3 regions of the Paracoccus ferrooxidans genome follow, and region 2 is predicted to be linked to each of the others. Evidence: riboswitches for the same ligand, from Rfam matches in the RefSeq annotation. Region 2 holds a riboswitch; each other region holds the start of a gene.

Region 1 (5,395 bases), on a different replicon from region 2:
CGGATCTCGCGCGTCTGCGGCAGGTAGTCGGGCAACTCGCCCCGGTCGATGCGCTCCTGCCGGCGGGCGCGGGCGACCATCAGCGCATGCAGCCGCAGGCCAAAGCGGGCCTGCAATGCGGCGACGAAACCCAGCGCCTCGGGGGTCAGGACATGATGCGCGCCCGGCACGGCGCGCAGGACGACGGGCGGAAGCGGTGGGGCATTGCGGTCGAGCGGCATGGCGGCCTCCTGTGATTCACGGCGTAATGTCACAGTAGTAATGTCATGCTGCATGTGCATTATTGCTTTGAAAACAACGGGTGTGGCGGTCAATCTTGTCACCGTGTAGCCGCAGAACTTGTAAGGTTTGTCACATGACCCGAGGCAAGAAACTGCTCATCGGCCAGCGCCTGCGCGTGCTGCGCCAGTCGCTGGGGCTGACCCAGGCGCAGATGGCGGCCGAGCTGGGCGTCTCGGCCAGCTATGTCACGCTGATCGAGGCCGACCAGCGCCCGGCCTCGGCGCGCTTCCTGATGCGGCTGGCCGAGGTCTATGACATGAACATCGCCGAGCTTGCGCCCTCGACCGACGCGCAGCTTGCGGCGGATTTCGCCGCGGCGCTGAAGGATCCGGCGCTGGAGGCGGGCGCGCCGTCCCGCGCCGAGATCGAGGCGGTGCTGCAAGCCTCGCCCCGGATCGCGGCGGCCTTCGTGCGGCTGCACGACAGCCACCGCCAAGCGCTGCTGCGGCCGCAGGCCGACGACAACCCGCTGACCGATCGCGACAAGGTCGAGGCGCTGGCCGGCACATCGCGCCCGGTCGATGCGGTGCGCGGCTGGTTCTATGCCCGGCGCAACCATGTCGATGCGCTGGACCGCGCCGCCGAGGCGCTGGCCGAGGAGCTGGCGCTGCACCGCAACGAGCCGCACATGGCCCTGACCGGCCGGCTGGCCGCGCATGGCATCGCTGTGCGCATCCTGCCCGCCCCGGTCATGGGCGAGCAGCTGCGCCGCTTCGACCCGCACCGGCGCGAGCTGATGCTGTCGGAACTGCTGGCGCAGTCCAGCCGCCGCTTCCAGATCGGCGTGCTGCTGGCCCGGCTGGAGCAGGAGCCGCTGATCGCCCGGCTGGTCGACGAGGCGGGACTGGCCGACCCGCCTGCCGTCGCGCTGATGCGGGTGAGCCTGGCGAATTACTTCGCGGCGGCGCTGATGATGCCCTATGCCCGCTTTCTCGCCGCCTGCGAATCGGCGCGCTACGACGTCGAGCTGCTGGGCCACCGCTTCGGCGCCAGCTTCGAGCAGACCGCGCATCGCATGTCGACGCTGCAACGCCCCGAGGCGCGGGGCATCCCGTTCTTCTTCGTGCGGGTGGACCGGGCCGGGAACATCTCGAAACGCTTCAGCGCCGGGCGGTTCCCGTTCTCGCGCTTCGGCGGCACCTGCCCCTTGTGGAACATCCATGCCGCCTTCGAGACGCCGGACCGGGTGCAGACCCAGGTCATCCGCATGCCCGAGGGCGCCAGCTATTTCTCGATCGCGCGCACGGTGGCGCGGGCCGGCGGCACCCATGGCGCACCGGCGCAACGGCTGGCGATCGGGCTGGGCTGCGACGTGGCCTATGCGCCGCGGCTGGTCTATGCCGACGGCATCGACCTGGACCGCATCCGGCCGGTGGATATCGGGCTGAACTGCTATCTCTGCGAGCGGCCGGATTGCTCGGCCCGCGCCCATGCCCCGATCAACCGCCGGCTGCGCGTGAACGAGCGCGAGCGCAGCCTGGCGATCTTCAGCTTCGAGGAGGGCTAGGCGCCCGCAGGCAGGCCGTGGCCGGGCGCCCATGCTGACGCTTGCCAGCGCCCGCGCCGGCAGCTAGGGAGAGCGCGTCGGTTTCCGCAAGGAATTGAAAGGGAATCCGCCGGGGTCGCAAGGCCCCGAACCGGAACTGCCCCCGCAACTGTAGGCGGCGAGCAGGATGCGAGAACGCCACTGTGGCCCCGTGCCATGGGAAGGCCGCATCCCTGCCGTGACCCGCCAGTCAGGAGACCTGCCGACGACGTTTGACCAATCCGAGCGGGTCGGCTCGGGAGGGGTTGCGACCGGCATTGGCCCGGTCTCCATCCGCTCATCCGGCCTGTTCATGATGTAGCGGAAGGAAACATCATGCTGAGGCTCACCACGGCGATCATCGCCACGTCCACCCTGGCGCCGATGGCGCTGGCGGGCACCGAATACCCGCTGACCCTGACCAGCTGCGGCCACGAGGTCACTTTCGACAAGGCGCCCGAAAGCGTCGTCAGCGTCGGGCAAAGCACGACCGAGATCCTGTATATGCTTGGGCTGGCCGACAAGGTGGCGGGCACGGCGCTGTGGATCAACCCGGTCCTGCCCGAATTTGCCGAGGCGGACGCCAGGGTCGAGCGGCTGGCCGACAACGCCCCCAGCTTCGAAAGCGTGCTGGCCAAGAAGCCTGGGCTGGTGGTCACGGCCTATGAATGGATGATCGGCCCGCAGGGCGCGGTCGGCACGCGCGAGATGTTCGACGACGCGCAGATCCCCAGCTGGATCATGCCGACCGAATGCGTCGGCAAGGACAATACGCAAAGCATGGACGGCGCGCGCACGGTCCTGTTCGACACCGCGCTGCTTTACCAGGGCATCGAGGAACTGGCGGCGATCTTCGACGTATCGGAGCGCGGGGCCGAGGTGATCGCCGACCTGAAGGCGCGCGAGGCGGCGGCGGTCGAGCGGGCGCAGGCGCTGGACCTGCCCGAGGGCGTGTCGGGCCTGTTCTGGTATTCCTCGGCCGAGATCGAGATCGACCCCTATGTCGCGGGCGCCAATGGCGTGCCGGGCTGGATGCTGTCCAAGCTGGGGGTGCAGAATGTCGTCGCCTCGCCCGAGGAATGGCCGACCGTCGGCTGGGAAACCATCGCCAAGGCCGGCCCGACCTTCATCGTCGCGGCCGAGATGAACCGCCGCCGCTTTCCCGCCGACGACATCGCCGTCAAGCGCGATTTCCTGACCTCGGACCCGGTGACAAGCGAGATGGAGGCGGTGAAGAACGACCGCATCCTGACCATGCCGGCCAATGCGATGGATCCCTCGGTGCGCGCGATCTACGCGCTGGAATCGCTGGCGGACTCGCTGGCCGGGTTCGACCTGCAATGAGGGCGCGCGCCGCGACCCGCAGCACGGGGCGCAATCGGGGCTGGCTGTGGCTGGCCCCCGCCGTGCTGGTCGCGGCGCTGCTCTTCGGCACGGCGGTGGGCGAGACGCGCATTCCGCTGGCCACCGTCATCGAAGTGCTGGCGGTCAAGGCCGGGCTTGGCTCGGCGGCGCTCGACCCGATCGACGCCAGCGTGATCTGGCATTACCGGCTGTCGCGGGCGGTGGTCGCGGCCTGCGGCGGCGCAAGCCTGGCGCTGTCGGGGCTGATCCTGCAGGCGCTGCTGCGCAACCCCCTGGCCGAGCCCTATCTGCTGGGGATTTCGGCCGGGGCCTCGACCGGGGCGGTCACGGTCGCGGTGGCGGGGATCGGCGCGGGGCTGCTCAGCATGTCGGCGGGCGCCTTTGCCGGGGCGCTGACCGCCTTCGCGCTGGTCGCGGCGCTGGCGCGCGCCGCCGGCGGCGGGACCGGAATGCGCGGCGCCGGGGTCATCATCCTGGCGGGCATCGCCGGCTCGCAGATGTTCAACGCGCTGACCGCGCTGATCATCGCGCAATCGGCCAGCGCCGAGCAGGCGCGCGGCATCATGTTCTGGCTGCTGGGCAACCTGTCGGGCGTGCGCTGGCCGGACAGCTGGGTCGCGGTGCCGATGGCGGCGCTGGCGCTGGGGATCGGGCTGTGGCATGCGCGCACGCTCGACGCCTTCGCCTTCGGGGCGGAAAGCGCCGCGTCGCTTGGCATCGACCTGCGGCGCACGCAGGCGCTGCTGATCGGCACGGCCTCGCTGGCGACGGCGATCATGGTCTCGATCGCCGGGGCCATCGGCTTCGTCGGGCTGGTGGTGCCGCATGCGATGCGCATCCTCGTCGGGCCGCGCCATGCCAGGCTGGTCCCGGCGACGGCGCTGGCGGGGGCGGTGTTCCTGGTGCTGTCCGACGTGGTCTCGCGCATCGTCATTCCCGGCCAGGTGCTGCCCATCGGCGTCATCACCGCGCTGGTCGGCGCGCCCGCCTTTGCCGTGGTCATGATCCGGGGCCGGCAGCGATGACGCCCATCCTGGAAGCCGTCGGCGCCGGCCATGCCGTGCGCGGCCGCGAGATCCTGTCCGACATCAGCCTGCGCCTGCATCCGGGCGAGACCCTGGGCCTGATCGGGCCGAACGGATCGGGCAAGTCGACGCTGATGGGGCTGATGGCGGGCCTGCTGCGCCCGAGCCGCGGCGAGATCCGGCTGGAGGGCCGGCCCATGGCCCGGCTGGGGCGGCGGCAGATCGCGCGGCGGCTGGCGCTGGTCGCGCAATCGGCCGAGACGGCCGAGCGGATCACGGTGCGCGACGCGGTGGAGCTGGGCCGCACGCCCTGGCTTGGCCCGCTGCGGCCATGGGGTGCCCAGGACGACGACGCCGTCGCGGCGGCCCTCGACGCCGTGGACATGGCGCATATGGCGGGACGCGACTGGGCCTCGCTTTCGGGGGGCGAGCGCCAGCGCGTCCATATCGCGCGCGCCCATGCCCAGGCGCCGCGCATCCTGCTCCTGGACGAGCCGACCAATCACCTGGACATCCATCACCAGATCGCCATCCTCGACCTGGTCGCGCGGCTTTCCGTCACCACCGTCATCGCGCTGCACGACCTGCATCACGCCTTGCGCTGCGACCGGGTCATGGTGCTGCGCGCGGGCCGCTGCGTGGCGCTGGGGCCGCCGATGGAAATCCTGACCCCGGCGCTGATCCGCGAGATCTTCGCGGTCGAGGCCGAGATCATCCCCCATCCCCGCGGAGGCCGGCCGGTCTTCGCCTTCCAACGCCTTGCCTGAAAGGACATCCCAATGCTGCTTCGCGCCGCGCTTCTTGCCTGCCTGCTGCCCGCAGCCGCCCTGGCCGAACTGCATGAGGTCAGGATGCTCAACCGCAACGACACCGGCCCGATGCCGTTCGAGCCGGACTACCTGGTGGTCCGGCCCGGCGACACGGTCCGCTTCCTTGCCACCGACCCCGGCCACAACGCCGCCACCATCGCCGGGATGATCCCAAAGGGTGGCGAGAAATTCATCGGCAAGATCAACGAGGAAATCGAGGTCACGCTGGACGCCGAGGGCATCTGGGGCATCAAGTGCTCGCCCCATTACACCATGGGCATGGCGATGCTGATCCAGGTCGGCGACAGGCCCGCGACCGAGGCCGACCTGCCCGACGACCTGCCCGAAGCCGTTCGCCAGAGGATGCTGGAAATCCTCGAGCGGCGGAA
Region 2 (5,395 bases):
CCGGCTGGATACCGCCATGCTGACCGATTTCACCACCCGGCACGGCTCGACCGTGCGCGGCGCGATCAATGCGACCCAGCTGCGCAACGACGGCTGGCATTTCGTCAACCTGGGCTATTCGCTGGAACGCGCCGACGCGACCGCGCGGCTGCTGGACGTGAAGTATTTCGTGCTGCTGCCGCGGGTGGAGTTCGTGGGCTCGGGCCTCGACAACTATCAATGGCAGGTGATCCTGCGCGCGCTTTCGGCGCATCGGGCCTTCCACTGGGCCTATGGCGGCGAGGTGACGGCCGGCAAGGTGGCGGATTTCCTGATCCTGAACGGCGAGAGCCCGCGATCGCTTTTGACCTCGCTTTACGAGGCGGTCTGGCATCTGGACGGCCTGGTGCGCCGCTATGGCGCCGAGGTGCCGGCCAGCGCCTCGGGCCGCGCGCATGAGACGCTGGAGCAGCTGATGGCGCGCGACATCGAGGCGATCTTCGACGAAGGGCTGCACGAGTTCCTGTCCTGGTTCATCAACGAGCTGGCCAGCATCTCGAACGCCGTGCATGACGATTACCTGAGCGGGCGGATGTAGGGGGCAGATGCCATGCGGCTGAAGATCATCCATGAAACCAGCTATTTCTACGATCCGCCGGCGCAGGGGCTGGTGCAGAGCCTGCGCCTGACCCCCTCGGTCCACCAGGGGCAGCGGGTCTCGGGCTGGACCATCTCGGTCTCGGGCGGCCAGCGCGGCGCGAGCTTCCGCGACGGCGCGGGCGACTGGATCGAGGGCTGGACCGTGCGCGGCCCGGTGCAGGAGGTCGTGGTCTCGATCGCCGGCCAGGTCGAGACGCGGGACACCGCCGGCGTGCTGCGCGACCATCGCGAGACCGTGCATCCGCTGGTCTACATGCGTCCGACCGCCGTGACCGGGACCGATCCGGGGTTATGCGAGCTTGCCCGTTCCGTGCAGGGCGAGGATGCGCTGGACCTGGCCCACCGGCTGGCCGAGGCGGTATCGGCCGCCATCGCCTACGTCCCCGGCGTGACCGAGTCGCACACCACCGCCGCCGAGGCGCTGGCGCTCGGCCAGGGCGTCTGCCAGGACCATGCCCATGCGCTGATCGCCTGCGCCCGCGAACGCGGCCTGCCGGCACGCTATGTCTCGGGCTACCTGCATTCCAACGCCGGGGGCGAGCCGCATGACGCCGCCCATGCCTGGGCCGAGGTCCATGTCGGCGCCCTGGGCTGGGTCGGCTTCGATGCGGCCAATGCCTGCTGTCCCGACGACCGCTATGTCCGGCTGGGTTCGGGTCTGGATGCGGATGACGCGGCGCCGGTGCGCGGCACCACCTTCGGCACGGGCGAGGAAAGCCTGGACGTGCGGGTGCAGGTCGAGGAGATGGAGCAGTAGCCCTGCCTGTTGCGCCGGGCGCGGGGCGGTCGTATCCCTCGGGGGATTTTGTGCCATGGAACGGTCATGACCTATTGCGTCGGCTTGAAGCTCAACGAGGGGCTCGTCCTGCTCTCGGACACCCGGACGAATGCCGGGCTGGACAACATATCGACCTATCGCAAGATGTTCTTCTTCGAGCAGCCGGGCGAGCGGGTGATCGCGATCATGACCGCCGGCAGCCTGTCGCTGACCCAGACAACCATCGCCCGCCTGCAAGAGGCCATCGAACTGCCCGAGGCCGATGAAGAGACCTCGATCATGCGCGCCTCCACCATGCTGCAGGTGGCGACGATCATCGGCCAGACGCTGAACCGCACCCGGCGCGAGATCGTGGACCAGTGCCGCGACCTGAACCAGCAGGCCAGCGCCAGCATGATCGTCGGCGGCCAGCGCGCCGGCGGCGAGATGCGGCTGTTCCTGATCTATCCCGAGGGCAATTTCATCGAGGCGACCGAGGACACCCCCTTCCTGCAGATCGGCGAGCACAAATACGGCAAGCCCATCCTCGACCGGGTGGTGACGCCCCAGACCTCGCTGGCCGATGCGCAAAAGGCGGTGCTGCTGTCGATGGATTCGACGCTGCGCTCGAACCTGTCGGTGGGGATGCCGCTGGACCTGGCGGTGATCCGCAAGGACGACTGCCGGGTCAGCCACAAGCGCCGCATCCTGGAAGGCGACCCGGCCTTCATGGCCATGTCCGCCGCCTGGTCCGCGGCGCTGCGCGACAGCTTCGTCAAGGTGACGATCTAGCGCCCCTGTCAGCCAGGCTGGCAAAGGCCCATGGCTGGCGGTTCCTGCCCAAGGTCATTCCGGTGCCAGCCCTGCCTGGCCATGGGCACAAAGGCCGGGGGACGACCCGAAGGTCCACGAAGCGCAATCTCGCAACCAGCCCGCCCAAGGCCGTGCCCCGGATCGGGATCGGGCTTCGTGGTCCCTGCCCAGGCGGCCGGACTATCCTGCACAAAATGTCGCAGGCCCGCACAATATCTTGACGGATACGGCGCCATCATCCCTATATGTAGGCATCACGGTTCTTTCGGGTCGATCCGGTCCGAAAGCGAAGAGGGAAGCCGGTGCGCCTTTCGGGGCAAGGCCGACGCTGCCCCCGCAACTGTAAGCAGCGAGCCTGCGCCGGATCACGCCACTGGTGCCGCACGGCATTGGGAAGGCCGGCAAGGGCGGCGACCTGCGAGCCAGGAGACCTGCCGTGATGATGACGATGAACCACGGGCGGGGTGTCCCGGCGGTGCGCCTGGCAATGCGGCCTTGTCGCCGCAGGGCTCCATGCGTCCTGGCCTGCCCCGCCCCCAGCAGCACGGGGAACAGATGCGGCCATCCTTCACCACCAGACCTGCCAAGGCCGGCGCCGCCGTCCGCAGCACCGCAAGGGCGGCAGCAAGCCGCAGGCAAGGGAGGGCGCGTTGATGCCGGCGCCGCTTACGTCCCCGCCCATCGCGCCGGCAAGGGATGTCGCCATCGATGTCGCCTCGTCGGTCAACGAATACCTGGACCGCGCCGATTGGCGGGTGAATGCCAACGCCAACCAGGACTATTCGCTCGGCGGGCTGATCCTGAACGTCTCGGGCAAGGTGGTGGCCAATTACTGGCTGTCGCATGTCTATCCGGCCGCCGTGGGCGAGGCGCATCGCCGGGGGGACCTGCATATCCACGACCTCGACATGCTGGCCGGCTATTGCGCCGGCTGGTCGCTGCGCACCTTGCTGACCGAGGGGTTCAACGGCGTCCCCGGCAAGGTCGAGGCCGGGCCGCCGAAGCACCTGTCCAGCGCCATCGGCCAGATCGTGAACTTCCTGGGCACGCTGCAGAATGAATGGGCCGGCGCGCAGGCCTTCAGATCCTTCGACACCTATATGGCCCCTTTCATCCGCAAGGATGGGCTGGGCTATGCCGAGGTGCGGCAGGCCATGCAGGAGCTGATCTTCAACCTCAACGTCCCCTCGCGCTGGGGCACGCAGACCCCGTTCACCAACCTGACCTTCGACTGGGTCTGCCCCGAGGATCTGCGCGACCAGGTGCCGGTCATCGGCGGTCAGCCGATGGGTTTCACCTATGGCGCCTTGCAGGCCGAGATGGACATGATCAACCGCGCCTATATCGAGGTAATGACGCGCGGCGACGAAAAGGGCCGGGTCTTCACCTTTCCGATCCCGACCTACAACATCACGCCGGATTTTCCCTGGGACAGCGAGAACGCCAAGCTGCTGTTCGCGATGACGGCGAAATACGGCCTGCCCTATTTCCAGAACTTCCTGAACTCGGACCTCAAGCCGAACATGGTGCGGTCCATGTGCTGCCGGCTGCAACTCGACCTGACCGAGCTGCTGAAACGCGGCAACGGGCTGTTCGGCAGCGCCGAGCAGACCGGCTCGCTGGGCGTCGTCACCGTCAATTGCGCGCGGCTGGGCCATCTGCACAAGGGCGACGAGGCCGGGCTGCTGCGGCGCCTGGACGAATTGCTCGACCTGGGCCGCGACAGCCTGGAGATCAAGCGCCGGGTGATCCAGCGGCTGATGGACGACGGGCTGTTTCCCTATAGCCGGCGCTATCTGGGCACGCTGCGCAATCATTTCTCGACCCTGGGCGTCAACGGCATCAACGAGATGATCCGCGACTTCACCGACGATACGCATGACATCACCACCGAATGGGGCCATGCCTTCGCGCTGCGACTGCTCGACCATCTGCGGGCGCGCATCACCGCCTTCCAGGAACAGACCGGACATCTCTATAACCTGGAGGCGACGCCGGCAGAGGGCACCACCTATCGCTTCGCCAAGGAGGACCGCAGGCGTTTTCCCGGCATCCTCCAGGCCGGCACCGAACACGAGCCCTATTACACCAATTCGAGCCAGCTGCCTGTCGGCTTTACCGACGACCCGTTCGAGGCGCTGGAACGGCAAGAGGCGCTGCAGCGCAAATACACCGGCGGCACCGTGCTGCATCTCTACATGGGCACGCAGCTGTCCTCGGCCGAGGCCTGCCGCAAGCTGGTGCGCCGGGCGCTGGAGAATTTCGGCCTGCCCTATATCACCGTCACGCCGACATTCTCGGTCTGCCCCAGGCATGGCCATATCGCGGGCGAACACGCGTTCTGCCCGCGCTGCGACGAAGAGCTTATCGCGAAAAAGCGGCAATCGGCCGCGCATTGAGGAAGGAAAAGACCATGTTCGACGACTGGAAAACCGGACCGGAAGAGATCCTGCTGGCGGATGAGGAACGCCAGCCCTGCGAGATCTGGACGCGGGTGATGGGCTATCACCGCCCGGTATCCTCGTTCAACCGCGGCAAGAAGGGCGAATTCCGCGAGCGGCTGTATTTCAGCGAGCGGCGGGCCGATCTTGGCTGAGATCCGCATCGGCGGCCTGCAGCGCCTGTCCAGCTGCGACTGGCCGGGCGAGCTGGTCGCCACCCTTTTCCTGCAGGGCTGTCCCTGGGACTGCCCCTATTGCCACAACCCGCATCTCATCCCGCCCGAGGCCGAGGGCGCGCTGGATTGGCAAGAGATCCTGGACTTTCTGGCGGGACGGCGCGGCCTGCTCGACGGCGTGGTGTTCTCGGGCGGGGAGCCGACGCTTCAGCGCGGCCTGCCCGAGGCGTTGCGGGCGGTCCGGGCCCTGGGGTTCAGGACCGGCCTGCACACGGCCGGCCCCTACCCCGCCCGGCTTGCGGCGGTGCTGCCGCTTTGCGACTGGGTCGGCTTCGACGTGAAGGCGCCGTTTTCCGGCTATCGGCGGGTGACGGGCGCAGCCGGCAGCGGCGACAGGGCCAGGGAAAGCCTGCGGCTGCTGCTGGCCAGCGGCACGGCCCACCAGGTGCGCACGACGGTCGATCCCACCCTGATCGACGGGGCGGCCTTGGCGCGGATGGGCGCGGAACTGGCGGCGCTGGGTGTCGCCGACCATGTCCTGCAGGCCTGCCGCAGCACCGGAACACGCA
Region 3 (5,395 bases), 660 kb from region 2:
CGAGCCCTCGGTCTGGCCGGTCGCGGAACTGGCCGGACTGGCGGCCGAGGCGATCCGCAGCCACCCCGACGAAACGCTGGGCTATGGCCCGATCCCCGGCCTGCCGGCGCTGCGCGACCTGATCGCCGCCCGCTTCTCGACCGATGCGCTGCGGCTTTCGCGCGAAAACGTGCTGATCACCACCGGCGGCATGCAGGCGCTGGAGCTGATGGGCAAGGTGCTGCTGCAGCCCGGCGGGCTGGTCGCGGCACAGAGCCCGGCCTATCTGGGCGCGCTCGACGCCTGGATGCCGCATGCGCCGCGCTATCGCCCGATGCGGATCGAGGGCAACGATTTCGACCCCCATGCCGCGCTGGTGGGGGCGCAATTCGCCTATACGGTGCCGAATTTCTCGAATCCCAGCGGCCGGCTGGTGGCCCTGCCCGAGCGGCAGGCGCTGGTCGCCGCCGCCCATGCCACCGGCACCTGGCTGATCGAGGACGACCCTTACGGCGCGCTCTACTACGAAGGCGAGCCCCTGCCCCGACTGCTCGAACTGTCGGCGGGGGCGCAGCCCGGCCCCTATGACGGGCCGGTGGTCTACATGGGGTCGCTGTCCAAGGAGCTGGCGCCGGGGCTGCGCATCGGCTGGGTGATCGCCGCGCCCGAGATGATCGCGGCGCTGGCCACCGCCAAGCAGGGCTCGGACATGTGTTCCAGCGGCTTGTCGCAGATGCTGGCGCTGCGCGCGCTGCAGGCGGGGATCACCGACCGCATCCGCCCCGAGGTGCTGGCGATCTATCGCGCCCGGCGCGACGCGCTGTGCGCCGCCATGCAGGCGCATCTGGCGGGCGACCTGGACTGGCAGGTGCCGGTGGGCGGCATGTTCGTCTGGGCCACGGCGCGCGATCCGCGGCTGGACACCGACCGGCTGCTGCATCATGCGATGGCCGAGGGGGTCTGCATCTCGCCCTCCAGCGTCTTCGACCCCGAGGGGCTGGACCGCCGTTCGCTGCGGCTGAACTTTACCCTGAACCCGCCCGAGCGGCTGGAAGAGGGCTGCCGCCGCCTGGCCCGCGCCATCCGCGCCGCGCTGGCCGAGACGGGCTGAACCGGCCCGTCACACGGCCCGTCAGACCGCCCGTCAGACCGGCCAGACCAGCAGGATCAGCGGCACGCCGGTCAGCACCACCAGCGCCGACAGCGGCGCCCCCAGCCGGGCGTAGTCGCCAAAGCGATAGCCGCCCGGCCCCATCACCAGCGTGTTGCACTGATGCCCGATGGGGGTCAGGAAATCGCAGCCTGCGCCCACCGCCACCGCCATCAGGAAGGCATCGGGCCGATAGCCGAGCTGGTCGGCAAAGGTCGCGGCGATGGGGGCCATGACCAGCACGGTCGCGGCATTGTTCAGGAAGGGCGTGACCGCCATGGCCGTGACCAGGATCAGCGTCACCGCGCCCCAGACCGGCAGGCCCGTCGCCGCCTGCGACAGCCACGCGCCCAGCAGGTCGGTCACGCCGGTCTTTTGCAGCGCCTCGCTGACCGGGATCAGCGCGCCCAGCATGATCAGGATCGGCCATTCGATGGCCTCATAGGCTTCCTCGGCGCTGATCGCGCCGGTCAGGATCATCAGCACGGCGGCGGCGAAGAAGGCGACGGCGACCGGCACCAGCCCCGCCGCCGTCGCCGCCATGGCGACCGCCAGGATCAGCACCGGCAGCAATTGCTTGCGCACCCCGCCCAGCCGGATATGGCGCTCGGCCAGGGGCAGCAGGCCCAGCACGCGCATCCGCTCGGGCAACAGCTCGATCGGCCCCTGCACCAGCAGCACGTCGCCCGCCGCCAGCACCGTCCGGCTGAGCCGCTGCGTCATGCGATGCCCGGCGCGCGAAATCGCGATCAGGTTCACGCCATGCTGGTCGAACAGCGCGATCCGCCCCACCGTCTGGCCGACCAGAAGCGAGGCCGGAGCGATCACCGCCTCGATCACGCCGATCTTGTCGGCCGGCAGCCCCTCTTCGGCCGCCGCATCCTGCCGGGTCAGCTCCATGCCCAGCTTGGTCACGGCGCGTTCCAGCGCATTCGGCTCGCCGCGCAACAGCAGCGTGTCGCCCATCTCGATCACCGTGTCGGGCAGCGTCACCGCGCGGCGCGCGCCGCCGCGGATCAGCCCGGTCACGGCCACCTCGCCATCGACGGCGCTGAGATACTCGCCCACCGTCATGCCGACGATGCCGGCGCCCTCGGGGACGGTGGCCTCGGTGTGATAGTCGCTGATGTTCACCGCCTCGCTCAGCGAGGCCGTCGCACGGCGGTCGCGCGGCAGCAGCCGATGGGCGAAAAGCAGGAAGACCAGCCCCACCAGCGACAGGCCGAGGCCGACCGGCGCATAGTCGAACATGGTGAAGGGCTGGCCCGTCATCTGCTCGCGCACCCGCGAGACGATGATGTTGGGCGAGGTGCCGACCAGCGTGATCAGCCCGCCCAGGAGCGAGCCGAAGGCCATCGGCATCAGATAGGCCGAGGGCGAATGCCCCGAGCGCCGCGCCATCTTCAGCGCCGCCGGCATCAGCATGGCCAGCGCGCCGATGTTCTTGACCAGCGCCGACAGGCCCGTGACCGAGCCGACCAGCACCAGAAGCTGCCAGCGCAGGGTCCGCAACCGCCCCAGCATCCGGCGCATCACCGCCTCGATCACGCCCGAGCGCGAGATGCCGGCGCTGACCACCAGCGCGCTGCCGACGATGATGACGATGTCGTCGCTGAAGCCGCGGAACGCCTCCTCCGGCTTGACCGTGCCGGCCAGCAGCGAAGCCAGCAGCGCGATCATCGCCACCACGTCGTAGCGCAGCCGCCCCCAGACGAACAGCGCCATCATCGCGCAAAGGATCAGCACGGCCAGGATCTGCGGCATGGCCATCGCTTGACCTTCCCTTCCGTCGGATACCTGACCCAATGCCGCGGCCCGGCGGGCGGTTCCGCGGCCGCGTTCCCGGACAGGTTGTCGCGGCGGCCGGGCGCAGGGCGCATTGCCGCTTGACAGCCGGCGCCCGGCTGCGGCAATGCGGGGCCGCTACGGTTCCGGCGGGCTTGCGCGCCGGATGAAAAGGGAACACCGGTGCGCCCGCCGGCCGCGATGCGGCCAGGGCAAGGCCGGGGCTGCCCCCGCAACTGTAAGCGGTGAGCGACGGTCGAACGTGCCACTGGGATCTCCTGGGAAGGCCGGCCTGAGCAGCGATCCGCAAGCCAGGAGACCTGCCGTGGCGATCACCCATTTCCGGCGCGGGGCGCGTCTGGAAAGCGGCCGTTCCGCAGAGGTGACGATCGTCGTCCTGCGGTCGGGCCTGCCAGCCTTTCCGCAGGGCATTTCTGCAAATCGCGGGCCGCGGGCCCGTGCTGGAAAGGCTTTGGAATGTTCAGAACTCCGGTTTCCCTGCTGGCCGCCACCGCCGCCCTGCTGCCGGCGGCCGCCACCGGCCAGGAAGGCTATCGCCTGGACGAGGTGGTGATCTCGGGCGGGCTGACCGCCGTGGCCGAGGGCGGCTATGCCCGCGCCCATACCGTGCTGACCGCCGCCGAGATCGAGGCCAGGGGCATCGCCACCGTGCAGGACGCGCTGCGCGCCGTGCCGGGGGTTTCGGTCTCGGCCACCGGCTCGACCTTCACCCAGGTCCGCATCCGCGGCGGCGAGGGCAACCACACGCTGATCCTGATCGACGGGATCGAGGCGACGGGCGGGGCCGACGAATACATCCTGTCCGGGCTGGAGACCGCCAATATCGAGCGCATCGAGGTGCTGCGCGGGCCGCAATCGGTCTATTACGGCTCGAACGCCTCGGCGGGCGTCATCAATATCATCACCCGCAGGGGCGGGCCGGGGCTGCATTACGGCGGCTCGGTCGAGCTGGGCAACGGCGCCGCCGCCTCGGCCCATGTCAGCCAGCGCGGCGCGCAGGGCGGGATCGCGCTGACCCTCTCGGCGCGGGACGACCACGGCTATGACCAGTCGGGCGACGGCGGCGAAAAGGACGGGACCAACCGCAAGACCATCGGGCTTTCGGGCGACTGGCAGATCGGCGAGGATCTGCGCCTGGGCACCACCCTGCGCCGCGCGAAGGAGAAATACGATTACGATTCCACCAGCTGGTCCGCGACCAGCGCGCAGGAATATGTGGTGGACGACCCGCACAAATACAGCGAACGCGACGAGTTCCAGGGCGGGATCTGGGCCGAATATTCCATGCTGGGCGGCCGGCTGACGCATCGGCTGGACTATCAGGACACGATCTACAAGCAAAGCTACGAGGGCGGCCCGGTCACGCGCGGCGAGACGCGCAAGCTGAAATACCGCGGCAGCTTCGGCATCGACGGCACGGTGGCCGAGGCGTCGCACCTGCTGAACGTGCTGGCCGAGCGGCAAAGGGACGAAAGCTCCTCGGCCCCGGAAAACCGGCGCGAGATGACCTCGGTCGCGCTGGAGTATCGCGGCTTTCTGGACAACGGGCTGGATGTCCAGGCCGGTGTCCGCCACGACGGCAACAAGGTGTTCGAGGACTTCACCAGCTGGAACCTGGGCCTGTCCTGGCACGTGCCGGACCGGCCCTTCCGCCTGCACGCCTCGGCCGGGACCGGGCTGGTCAACCCGTCCTATTTCGAGCTTTACGCCAATGCGGATTATGGCTCTTCGGTCTACCTGGGCAATCCGAACCTGAAGCCCGAAAAGAACCGCGGATTCGACCTGGGCGTCGAGGCGCAACTTCCCAATGGCATGGGCGTGGTCGACGTCACCTATTTCAACGAAAAGCTGCGCGACGAGATCGAAAGCTATCTGGTCCGCGCCGAGGGCGGCACCAGCTATTACAGCTATCGCAACCAGGCCGGCGAAAGCCCGCGCGAAGGGGTCGAGGTGACGGCCCGCATCAAGGCGACCGACAGCCTGGATGTCGCGCTGAACTACACCTATCTGGACGCCCGCAACCCGGACGGCTCGGTCGAGGTGCGCCGGCCCCGGCATGAACTGGGCCTGTCGGCGACGCTGGCCGTCCTGGAAGGGCGTGGCACCGTCACGGCGGACATTCGCCATGTCTCGGGCAATTGGGATACGCAATATTGGGGTGCCTACCCGACCCGCGAACTGCCCGCCCATACCGTGGTCAACCTGGCGGCGGGCTACGACCTGACCGCGAATCTCCGCGTGACCGGCCGCGTCGTGAACCTGTTCGACAAGGAATATTCCGATGTCTGGGGCTATGCCTCGCAGGGCCGCACCCTTTACGCCGGCCTGACGGCGAAATGGTAAGGCGGCTCGGCCTTGTCGCCGGCCTTCTGGCCGGCCTGATCCTGCCGGGATTTTTCCAGCCCGCCGCGGCCGAGCCGCCGCGCCGAGTGCTGTCGATGAACCTCTGCACCGACCAGC

What was found. A riboswitch is a leader RNA that binds a small molecule or an ion and turns the genes downstream of it on or off. The one in region 2 is predicted to bind cobalamin.
Region 1: another riboswitch for cobalamin. It lies ahead of E3U26_RS16525 (TroA family protein); the one in region 2 lies ahead of E3U26_RS19140 (anaerobic ribonucleoside-triphosphate reductase).
Region 3: another riboswitch for cobalamin. It lies ahead of E3U26_RS22945 (TonB-dependent receptor plug domain-containing protein); the one in region 2 lies ahead of E3U26_RS19140 (anaerobic ribonucleoside-triphosphate reductase).

The regions. Positions count from the first base shown of each region.
Region 1 is NZ_CP038201.1:721,529-726,923, forward strand. Features, by position in the region: gene aceB (malate synthase) at 1-221, opposite strand, end outside; gene E3U26_RS16520 (helix-turn-helix domain-containing protein) at 356-1,789, shown strand; cobalamin riboswitch at 1,851-2,049, shown strand; gene E3U26_RS16525 (TroA family protein) at 2,144-3,151, shown strand; gene E3U26_RS16530 (FecCD family ABC transporter permease) at 3,148-4,197, shown strand; gene E3U26_RS16535 (ABC transporter ATP-binding protein) at 4,194-4,964, shown strand; gene E3U26_RS16540 (pseudoazurin) at 4,977-5,395, shown strand, end outside.
Region 2 is NZ_CP038202.1:409,271-414,665, reverse strand. Features, by position in the region: gene E3U26_RS19155 (alpha-E domain-containing protein) at 1-577, shown strand, start outside; gene E3U26_RS19150 (transglutaminase family protein) at 590-1,396, shown strand; gene E3U26_RS19145 (proteasome-type protease) at 1,463-2,188, shown strand; cobalamin riboswitch at 2,450-2,662, shown strand; gene E3U26_RS19140 (anaerobic ribonucleoside-triphosphate reductase) at 2,863-4,608, shown strand; gene nrdD (anaerobic ribonucleoside-triphosphate reductase) at 4,623-4,805, shown strand; gene E3U26_RS19130 (anaerobic ribonucleoside-triphosphate reductase activating protein) at 4,798-5,395, shown strand, end outside.
Region 3 is NZ_CP038202.1:1,213,735-1,219,129, forward strand. Features, by position in the region: gene E3U26_RS22935 (aminotransferase-like domain-containing protein) at 1-1,090, shown strand, start outside; gene E3U26_RS22940 (SLC13 family permease) at 1,124-2,899, opposite strand; cobalamin riboswitch at 3,039-3,256, shown strand; gene E3U26_RS22945 (TonB-dependent receptor plug domain-containing protein) at 3,392-5,278, shown strand; gene E3U26_RS22950 (ABC transporter substrate-binding protein) at 5,272-5,395, shown strand, end outside.